DNA from 3 places in the Shewanella bicestrii genome. Region 1 is predicted to be linked to each of the others. Evidence: predicted binding sites of a transcription regulator. Region 1 holds the regulator's gene; each other region holds the start of a gene.
The links. The regulator sigma-54, encoded in region 1, starts transcription at its own class of promoters, with help from an activator protein. The targets are predictions, from matches to a motif close to GTTGGCACGNNNNTNGNNT.

Region 1 (3,282 bases):
TTTGATGGCTTCTTGCAGTGATACTCGGCTCTTAGATAAGGGATGTAAGCGCCGAGTCTCGCTGTAGCGCTTTAACAGTACTTTATCGCTGGAATTTAAGAAGAAGCTGGTAAGTTCAGTGCCCTCTGGCAGGCTTGCGAGCTGTTTGACGAGTACCTTGTCTTGCTCCGGCAGGTTACGTACGTCAACGCTGATGGCGACGAGATCGTTACTGCCCTTGAGCTGTTCGAGTAAGCTGCCAATCAGCGGCAACGGAAGATTATCGACACAATAATAGCCGAGATCTTCAAGCACTCTTAGTGCGACCGATTTGCCTGAGCCTGAGCGCCCTGACACTATGACCAGTTTCATCCAGTGATTACCTGATAGAGTTCCGTTTCATCATGCGTCTTGCGCAATTGCTTCAATATTTGTTTGTCGCTGAGCTTTTCAGCCATGCAGGACAAAGTGCTTAAGTGCTGTTGACATTGGTCAGCAGGCACCAGCAGCGCAAATAAAATGTCGACAGGTTGTTTATCGATAGCATCAAAGGCTATCGGCTCCTCACATTTCACCAATATGGCTATGGGTTGTGTTATATCGGTTAATCGGCCATGTGGAATGGCGATGCCGTTACCTATACCTGTGCTCCCCATCTTTTCGCGCGCCACTAGGCTTTCGAAGATCTCTTGAGATGAGAGGGTGGGGTACTGGGCAGCGGCTAAGTCGCTGATAAGTTCCAGTACCTTTTTCTTACTGCCCGGAGTGGCGCAGGTCGTGCATTCCGGCCGCAGTATGGTACGAAGTTCCATTGCTAGTGTTTTGTTAACTTCTCTTTGTGTTTAATAACCTGACGATCAAGCTTGTCGATCAGGACGTCTATGGCAGCATACATATCTGCATGCTCTGAAGTCGCGAAGACTTCACCACCGGTGAGGTTGATTCTCGCTTCGGCAATTTGTTGCATTTTCTCAACATTGAGCACAACGTGCACATTATTGATCTGTTCGAAATGACGTTCAAGTTTTGAAAACTTTTCCTCAACATAAGCCCGTAACGATTCAGTAATCTCGATATGGTGTCCACTCAGGTTTATTTGCATATAAACGTCCTCCGATTTCCACTTTAGGCTATAAACTTTTACGCTGATTGGAAGGGGGAATAAGCATCGCTTCTCGGTACTTCGCAATGGTTCTGCGCGCAACGTTAATTCCCTGTTCTGCCAGAAGCTGTGCCATCTTGCTGTCGCTTAATGGTTTTTTCTGGTTTTCCGCTGCAACCAGTTTCTTAATGAAGGCTCTGATTGCCGTGGATGAGCACTCACCGCCATCATCAGTCCCGACGTGGCTTGAGAAGAAATATTTTAGTTCAAAAAGTCCCTTTGGGGTATGCATGTATTTTTGTGTCGTCACCCGTGAAATGGTGGACTCATGCATCTCTACCGCCTCGGCGATATCGTTCAGGACCATAGGTTTCATGGCTTCTTCACCGTATTCGAAGAAGCCCTGTTGATATTGCACTATGCAGTTTGCCACCTTGAGCAGTGTTTCGTTACGGCTTTCAAGGCTTTTGATAAACCACTTGGCTTCTTGCAGATGCCCGCGGATAAATTGGCTATCGGCTTGGCTTTTGGTGCTACGCGCCATGGCTGCATATTGCTGATTAACATTGATTTTTGGCATGTAATCTGGATTTAACTCGACCACCCAGCGACCGTTTTTCTTCGATACCGATACATCGGGGATGACATATTCTTCATCAACAGGGGTGATGAGCAAACCGGGGCGAGGGTTTAAGGTTTGGATCAGCGCTATGCTGTCCCTTAACTCGTCCTCTTTAAGTTTGGTCTTACGCATCAACAACCTAAAGTCGCGGGCAGCGATCAGATCTAAATGATCTTTGATCAACATGCGGGCGTTTTCGAGGTGTGGGGTATCCGGCGAAAAATGGGAGAGTTGGATAAGCAGACATTCGCTTAAATCCCTTGCGGCGACACCAACGGGATCGAAGTGTTGAATACGCTTAAGTACTGCTTCGACTTCATCCAGTTCTATCTCAGGATTGCCCATGGCCTCGAGGATATCTTCAGTACTTTGAGTGAGATAACCTTGATCGTCGATGGCATCAATAATCGCGGTGGCGATGGCTAAATCGGTTTCAGAGAAGGGCGTGAGGTTTTTCTGCCATTCTAAATGCTCGTACAGGCCTTCACTGGTTTCCCCTTGGAAGGGCATGTCATCTTCACGGCTGGCGCCAGAACCTGAGTTTGGCGAGGCGGTAAAGACTTCATCCCAGGTAGTATCCATGGGCAGTTCTTCGGGCAGGGATTCTTTGGTCAACGACTCGGCAATGTCCACGGTGGAATTGTCTTGTTCCTGTGGCAGGGCCGTTGTTTCGCTAAAGTCGGTATCGGCGATATCTTGCTTACGTTCGGTAGGCGCGTCGAATTGCTCCTCTTCCAGCTCGAGAAGAGGATTAGAGTCTAAGGCTTGCTGGATCTCTTGCTGCAGTTCCAATGACGACAATTGCAACAGACGAATGGCCTGTTGGAGTTGTGGCGTCATGGTTAACTGTTGACCCAGTTTGAGCTGGAGTGACGCTTTCATGTTACCGCTGATCCCTACGTTATTATTTTGAATTTAGGCCGCTTGTTATCATATTGATGGCGCTTATAAGCCAAAATTCAAGGCTAATTGGCTCTGTTTCAGTAACTATAGCCTGAATTGTTCACCTAAGTACACAGCCCTAACTTGCTGATTGTCTAAGATCTCTGCGGGAGTTCCTTCGGCAATCAGGTTTCCGTGACTAACAATGTAGGCATGTTCACAGACGTCTAAGGTCTCGCGCACATTGTGGTCTGTGATCAGTACCCCAAGGCCTCGGCTCTTGAGTTGTTCGATGATTTTCTTGATATCGATAACCGAAATCGGGTCGACACCGGCGAAGGGTTCATCGAGCAGAATAAACTTAGGATTGGCCGCTAAGGCGCGGGCAATTTCGACACGGCGACGTTCACCGCCCGATAACGACATGCCTTGGCTATCGCGAATATGGGTGATATGGAACTCTTCGAGCAGATGTTCCAGCTCTTCTTCGCGTTGATCGCGATTGAGCTCTTTACGGGTTTGCAGTACCGCCATGATATTGTCGTGCACGGTCAGCTTGCGAAAGATACTGGCTTCCTGTGGCAGGTAACCAATGCCTTTACGGGCGCGCAGGTGCATGGGATCGGCGGTTAAATCATCATCGTCGATAAAGATATGGCCTTTATCGCTTTTAACTAAGCCCACGACCATATAAAAG
Region 2 (3,282 bases), 2.3 Mb from region 1:
TAAGATGCTGCAACAATTAGTGAACGAAGGGCTTATCAGCGAAGATCAAATGTTGATGGCACAATCTGTGCCCATGGCCGATGACATTACCGCCGAAGCCGACTCAGGCGGCCACACCGACAATCGCCCTCTGGTCACGCTATTGCCGACCATTTTGGCGCTAAAAGATACCATTCAAGCCAAGTACCAGTACAAAACGCCGATCCGTGTGGGCGCAGGTGGTGGTATCGGCACGCCCGATGCGGCGCTGGCGACCTTTAATATGGGCGCAGCCTTCATTGTCACTGGCTCAATCAATCAAGCCTGTGTTGAGGCAGGAGCCAGCGAACATACCCGCAAATTGCTCGCCACCACTGAAATGGCCGATGTGACTATGGCGCCCGCCGCCGATATGTTCGAAATGGGCGTTAAGTTACAAGTGGTTAAGCGCGGCACCCTATTCCCGATGCGCGCCAATAAACTCTACGAAATTTACACCCGCTACGATTCGATTGAGGCGATTCCAGCAGAGGAAAGACAAAAGCTGGAAGAGCAAGTGTTTCGCGCCTCATTAGATGAGATTTGGGCAGGCACTGTGGCGCACTTTAATGAGCGCGATCCTAAGCAAATTGAACGCGCGCTGGATAATCCAAAACGTAAAATGGCACTGATTTTCCGCTGGTATTTGGGTCTTTCGAGCCGCTGGTCAAACACAGGTGAAGTTGGCCGCGAAATGGATTACCAGATTTGGGCAGGCCCCGCCCTCGGCGCCTTTAATGCCTGGGCAAAAGGTAGTTATTTAGATGATTATCGCGAGCGCAATGCTGTGGATTTGGCTAAACATTTGATGCAAGGCGCGGCCTACCAAGCACGGATTAACCTGTTGTTATCCCAAGGGGTAAGTATTCCAGTCAGCCTGCAACGCTGGAAACCACTGCAGCGTTGCTAATTCGCTTTGGTAAACTTTATTGAGCGGGTTAAGTGAACACTTAACCCGCTTTTTTGGGTTAAATTGGGGGGTAAATTTGGGGTTTCATTTTTGGCTCTATTACGGGTTTAGTTCCGCTCGGCATTGTCGCTTTCAATCAATCGAATAAATAATGCCAAAAGCCGATTGGAGTTCCGTTTCCGCTCTGCATTGTCACTTCAGTGGCACGCCGTAAACCCATCCTTGGGGGCTCAACGGAAAAATCCCTTTTTCCGATGTCCACTGCCGTGACAATGCTCGCCTGCAACAGGCCTAAAATTACACCTTATCGATTTTTAATATGCCATTTTTAAAGTTAGGCAGATAGAGAATAGAAACGCACTGACCATTTTGAATAAATGATTCGTGGTTTTTATTTGAAAAGAAGTAACTTGCAGTAACGTAGTCATTGTATGCAAAGCGTACACCCGATACCGAAAATGATTCCTCTCTGCTAGCGCTTTGGTTGACTTGATAATTCTTTATACATCCAGAGATCACCTGCGTTTTATTTTCCAAAACAGATTGTTGAACTTGGTAAATATCGAGATACATAGAAAGAGTCACGAAAAAACCGAGTAGGATAAAGCTAAAACTCAGCACAAAAATAGTGCTTGGTTTTAAGTTAACGGTTTGCGAAATATGTTTTATGAAAGGCGTATATGTATAAGCAACAATAAACATAACAGATGCAATGACAAAGCCTATAAGACTAGCAGGATCTGAACTGAGCGCTTCGATTTCGCTTACGTAGTAGGAGTTGCTTGAAGGAATTAACATATTATAAATGTGTGACTCCATGGGTCTAATAGCATTGGTTTTGCAAAAAATTAGCTCTCACTTTTAAATCAACAACATAATGCCATTTCGACCTACTCTCAAGCCATTATGCTGTTCTCGCAATTATCTCACTGCAACTCTTACCGAATCGCAGGTAAAAATTGCCTATCTCGCTTATATCAGCCAATCCTCCCGCCAACACAGCATTTAAAAATTACACTAATAATCAGTAAATTAGCCAATAATCTCAAAGTTGGCATTAAGCTCGCAATATCTCCTTTGTGAGTTTATTGCTGGATTGAGTGATAACGGGATGTAAGACGCAACTTAGCACATTCAACTTACTTCACTAGCTCTCAACAACGAACTCCACTAGCTCGCTCGATGTAAACATGCAGAGTGAAAGAAGACAGAAAAACCGAAATAAGACAAAGGAGGTGGCTATGTTAGGTTGGACCTTAATGTTTCTGGTTGTGGCCATTATCGCCGGACTGTTTGGATTTACGGGGATCGCTGGCGCCGCAGCGGGGATCGCAAAGATTATTTTCTTCTTATTTATTGTATTACTTGTGATTTCCCTGCTGGTCAATGCCCTTAAGGGCAAGGTACCACGCGCTTAAATTGGATAAAAGGAGAATCGATATGAAACCTATGACCATGATTACCACTGCATTTTTAGCCTTATTATTAACCTTTGGACTGTCAGCCTGTAGCGACAATCACGCCGAGGACGCAGGCGAAAAAATCGATGAAGCCATCACAGATACCGGCAATGCGATTGAAGATGCCTGTGAAGAACTGAAAGAAGGCGTTAAAGCGAAAGATACCCGCTGCTAGGACGGATGACGGAGAGTAGTGAGCCCCGCAAACGAGCCTATCAGGGGAACCACAGTTCAATTGAGTACCACCGAGCCACTTTATCGCGACAGCTATTGGTCACGATAAAGTGGGTTTCCCTGAGGCTCGCCGCTTATCAATGGAGGAGATGCCAATGCTGAGTAGGATCCACATTAAGTATTTCTACCTGTTCGGAGCACTGTTATTTGGCTATTTTGCCGTAACGGGCCACTCCCCTATCCTCACCTTTATTTGGGCATGGAGCAGCCTATCCCTCGCCCTTGTCGGCTCGGCCTATTGGTTTAATCTCGCCAGTATTTTTAGAAAACGTCAGGATGGATCCATCCCTTGGTATATCCGTTGGGGCTTTATTCCATTTTTATTAGGATGCCGACTCTATAATCTCTGGGCTCGGCGCCGCGATAGCGTGCCTTCAATGCAAGCCATTGATAAATATCTATACTTGGGTAGCCGCTTAAGCGCTGCCGATTTACCTAAACTGAATCGTTATGGCATTACCGCTATTTTAGATGTCACCGCCGAATTCGACGGCCTCGATGTGTCCCTGTATGAGGATCATATCGACTATCTGAATATCCCTATTCTTGACCACAGCGTGCCAACTAGCGCCCAATTAAATCAGGCGATTAACTGGTTACACCGTCAAGTACGCGCCCAAAAGCGGGTATTAATCCACTGTGCGCTCGGCCGCGGGCGCT
Region 3 (3,282 bases), 2.0 Mb from region 1:
GAGTCCCGGGAAAAAGTGTCTTTTATGGTTGGAGGGCAGCGGCTCTCTTCCAAGCTGCCTTGGTTTCGTGGCCTTGGCGGAATGGAGCTTGAAACTGCGGGACTGGTGGCCTATGTGCAACAACTGCTTAGACAAAGCACCAGTCTTATTTCACTTGATGCGCATTCTGGTTTTGGTTTGACGGATCATATCTGGTTTCCCTATGCCCACACGCGCGCGTCCTTTGAAAATGCCCACTTCATTTATCACTTAAAGCAGTTATTTGAAGCGAGCTATCCCCATCATGGCCATTATCGGCTTGCGCCCCAGAGCCAGTTTTATCGCACCCATGGTGATATTTGGGATTACTTGTACCGCCAGCATCATACCCAGGATCCTCAAGCCAATATTCCATTCTTACCTTTGACTTTAGAGATGGGCTCATGGGCATGGATTAAGAAAAATCCAAGGCAAATATTCAATTTTGCGGGCTTCTTTAATCCGCAAAAAACACACAGGCACCACAGGATTTTACGTCGGCACACAGTACTGATGCAGTTCTTGATGGAGGCGGCGTACGCACGGGAGTTAGAGGGGCTGACGCCCGAACATCTCACACAACTGGCGCAGAGTGCGCAGCAGTTTTGGTATCGGGAGCGTTTTTGATGACAACGTGGGTATTACTCAGGGGCTTAATGCGCGATCAACGCCATTGGAATGGCTTTGATCAGAGATTAAGGCAAAGGGGCTGCACCGTTTTTACCCCTGACTTGCCCGGTAATGGGATCCTCACTCACCAAGCCAGCCCTTTAACTATCGCCGAATATGCCTGCTCGGTGTGGCAACAATTGGATGAGCAATTAGCGGGACAAGCCTTTTATCTGCTGGGCTTATCAATGGGCGGTATGCTCGCCATGGAAATGGTTAAGCAGCGCCCCGAGCAGATAAAACACGTTTTTGTGCTAAATAGTAGCGCGGCTAACTTATCACCTTGGTATCAGCGATTTAATGGATTAAATGCCCTGAGTGCTTGGCTCAAACGTTGCCGCGGTCGACAGCTTAATCCTATCGAATCGACGATTGTGCGCTTAACCAGCTATCGCCATCGGCGCGATGTCGCCTTGATTGCTCGTTGGAGCCACTATCGCCACGAGTCGACACCGCATTTTAGTAATGCGTGTCGTCAGTTGTGGGCGGCGTTTCGTTATCGCAGCCCTGCGTCTTTGCCTGTTCCAGTCAGTATTTTATCGGGTGATCGTGATGCCTTAGTGAATATTCAAACCAGCAGGGCATTAGCACAACATTTTAACGTCGACTTAGTTGTCTTGGCCTATTGTGGTCATGACATCACCATAGATGCGCCAGCCAAACTGGCGCATTATCTATTTGAAATGATAAGTCTAGAACGAGGGGAAGTGAGTGAGCCATTTGTAGATTGTGGCGACTTGCTCGATGAGGAAACGGCCTACCATGAAACAAGATTAGTCATGAGGCAAGGTTAGTGCAGTCACTGCCAAACTATCTATCAGCACTACCCTCTGATGCAGAGTAGTGCTGAGTGATCGGCCTTAGGCTTTAGCGACTATGATTATTATGCTTTCGCTACTGTGGTTATTACGCTTTCGCTAGTGTGATTATTACGCTTTCGCTACTATGGTTTGCCCAATCGGCGTCAGGCTTAATAGCGCCAGCTTGATATGTTGGATCCCAAAGGGGATACCAATAATCGTCACAAAACAGGCGAGGGCATGGGCCAAATGGCCTATGGCCAACCAAATTCCAAACAGCAAGAACCAAATAATATTGCCCACCATACCAAAGGCGCCTGTTCCTAAATCTTCACGTCCGGTTAAATGGCGACGATTCATTTGCTCTTGTCCAAAGGGCCAGAAGGTCAATTCGCCAATGACAAAGCAGGCGCGGCCGAAGGGAATACCGATAATACTGATAAAACACAAAATCCCCGCGAGCCACCAGGCGAGTCCCATCACAAATCCACCAAGGACAAACCAAGCAATATTGAAAATTAACCGTAAAAGTGACATTGAATACTCCTTAACTCATTTTAAATCTGTGTTGGCATTACCTTGTCCAACACACAGAATCATTAATTGATACTTAAATGGAGTAAGCTAGAATTGTGCCAAAATATTTTTCCTTATTTATCAGTGGAATATTTATCTTGGCGACGGTATGACGTTGTAAAAAATGCTAGATTTTCGCGAAAATGCTTAATAATTACGGACGATGTAGGCAAGCTCGCGGTACACTAACGGCCTTGTTTCCTTCGAGTGTATCCATGTTAGCCAAAAGCCTGCTGACTCAGCGTCTGCTCTCTGACAGTCCTGTAGAGTCTTTTTCCTTTGCCGGACGCGAGATATTTCTCAAACGAGACGATTTATTGCATCCTGCGTTTAGTGGCAATAAAGCGCGTAAGTTTGCCTATTTTCTAGACCATGATTTTGCTGACGTGACTAAGCTGATTGGTTATGGCTCCGCGCAGGCTAACTCGTTGTATTCACTGTCGGTGCTTGCCAAGCTGAAGGGCTGGCAGTGCGATTTTTATGTGGATCATATTGCCAGCCATATCCGCACCTTGCCGACGGGTAATTATGCCGCTGCTATCACCAATGGTACGCGTGTCATTGATTTATCAAGCCTGATTACAACCAATCCTTCTCTCCACCGTGAGCCTAATTGGACTTGCCAGGATTATATTGAGCAACAAGTCTTGCCGGCTGAACCTAACGCTTTGTTTATTCCTGAAGGTGGGCGCTGCCAGTATGCGCAATATGGTGTTAGTCAGTTAGCCGCTGAAATAGTTGCTTGGGCCGAGTCACGGCACATTTCCGATCTCAAGGTGTTTTTACCTGCAGGTACAGGAACAACGGCACTCTTTTTAAATCAATATTTTGTGCGTCAGCAATTGAATATTCGAGTGCTTACCTGCGCCGTTGTCGGCGGCGATGAGTATTTAACGCAGCAGTTTTATGAGTTAAATCCCAACTCTGCTGAACATCCGCAGATTTTGAATGTGGGGAAGAAATACCATTTTGGGAAACTCTATCCTGAGTTTTATGCCATGTGGCAACGACTCAGTGCCAGCGGTGTGCAATTTGAATTACTCTACGATCCCTTAGGCTTTATTGTGTTAGAGGATTATTTACAGTGCGAGCAACATGCCTCCATCCTCTATATTCATCAGGGGGGGCTATTAGGAAATCAAACCATGTTGCCAAGATATAGACGAAAATACGGTGAGGGCGATGCAGGATAGCGTTTAGCCAACTAACTTATTACGCT

Region 2: the regulator sigma-54 is predicted to act here: its motif matches at 1,979-1,997, upstream of CF168_RS06660 (DUF1328 domain-containing protein).
Region 3: the regulator sigma-54 is predicted to act here: its motif matches at 2,109-2,127, upstream of CF168_RS08560 (YccF domain-containing protein).

The regions. Positions count from the first base shown of each region.
Region 1 is NZ_CP022358.1:3,972,794-3,976,075, reverse strand. Features, by position in the region: gene rapZ (RNase adapter RapZ) at 1-351, opposite strand, end outside; gene ptsN (PTS IIA-like nitrogen regulatory protein PtsN) at 348-791, opposite strand; gene hpf (ribosome hibernation promoting factor) at 794-1,081, opposite strand; gene CF168_RS17435 (RNA polymerase factor sigma-54) at 1,110-2,585, opposite strand; gene lptB (LPS export ABC transporter ATP-binding protein) at 2,691-3,282, opposite strand, start outside.
Region 2 is NZ_CP022358.1:1,521,525-1,524,806, reverse strand. Features, by position in the region: gene pfaD (eicosapentaenoate synthase subunit PfaD) at 1-928, shown strand, start outside; gene CF168_RS06665 (hypothetical protein) at 1,226-1,747, opposite strand; gene CF168_RS06660 (DUF1328 domain-containing protein) at 2,170-2,346, shown strand; gene CF168_RS06655 (hypothetical protein) at 2,369-2,563, shown strand; gene CF168_RS06650 (diacylglycerol kinase family protein) at 2,718-3,282, shown strand, end outside.
Region 3 is NZ_CP022358.1:1,949,767-1,953,048, forward strand. Features, by position in the region: gene CF168_RS08550 (M14 family metallopeptidase) at 1-645, shown strand, start outside; gene CF168_RS08555 (alpha/beta fold hydrolase) at 645-1,481, shown strand; gene CF168_RS08560 (YccF domain-containing protein) at 1,617-2,024, opposite strand; gene CF168_RS08565 (pyridoxal-phosphate dependent enzyme) at 2,309-3,256, shown strand; gene CF168_RS08570 (hypothetical protein) at 3,260-3,282, opposite strand, start outside.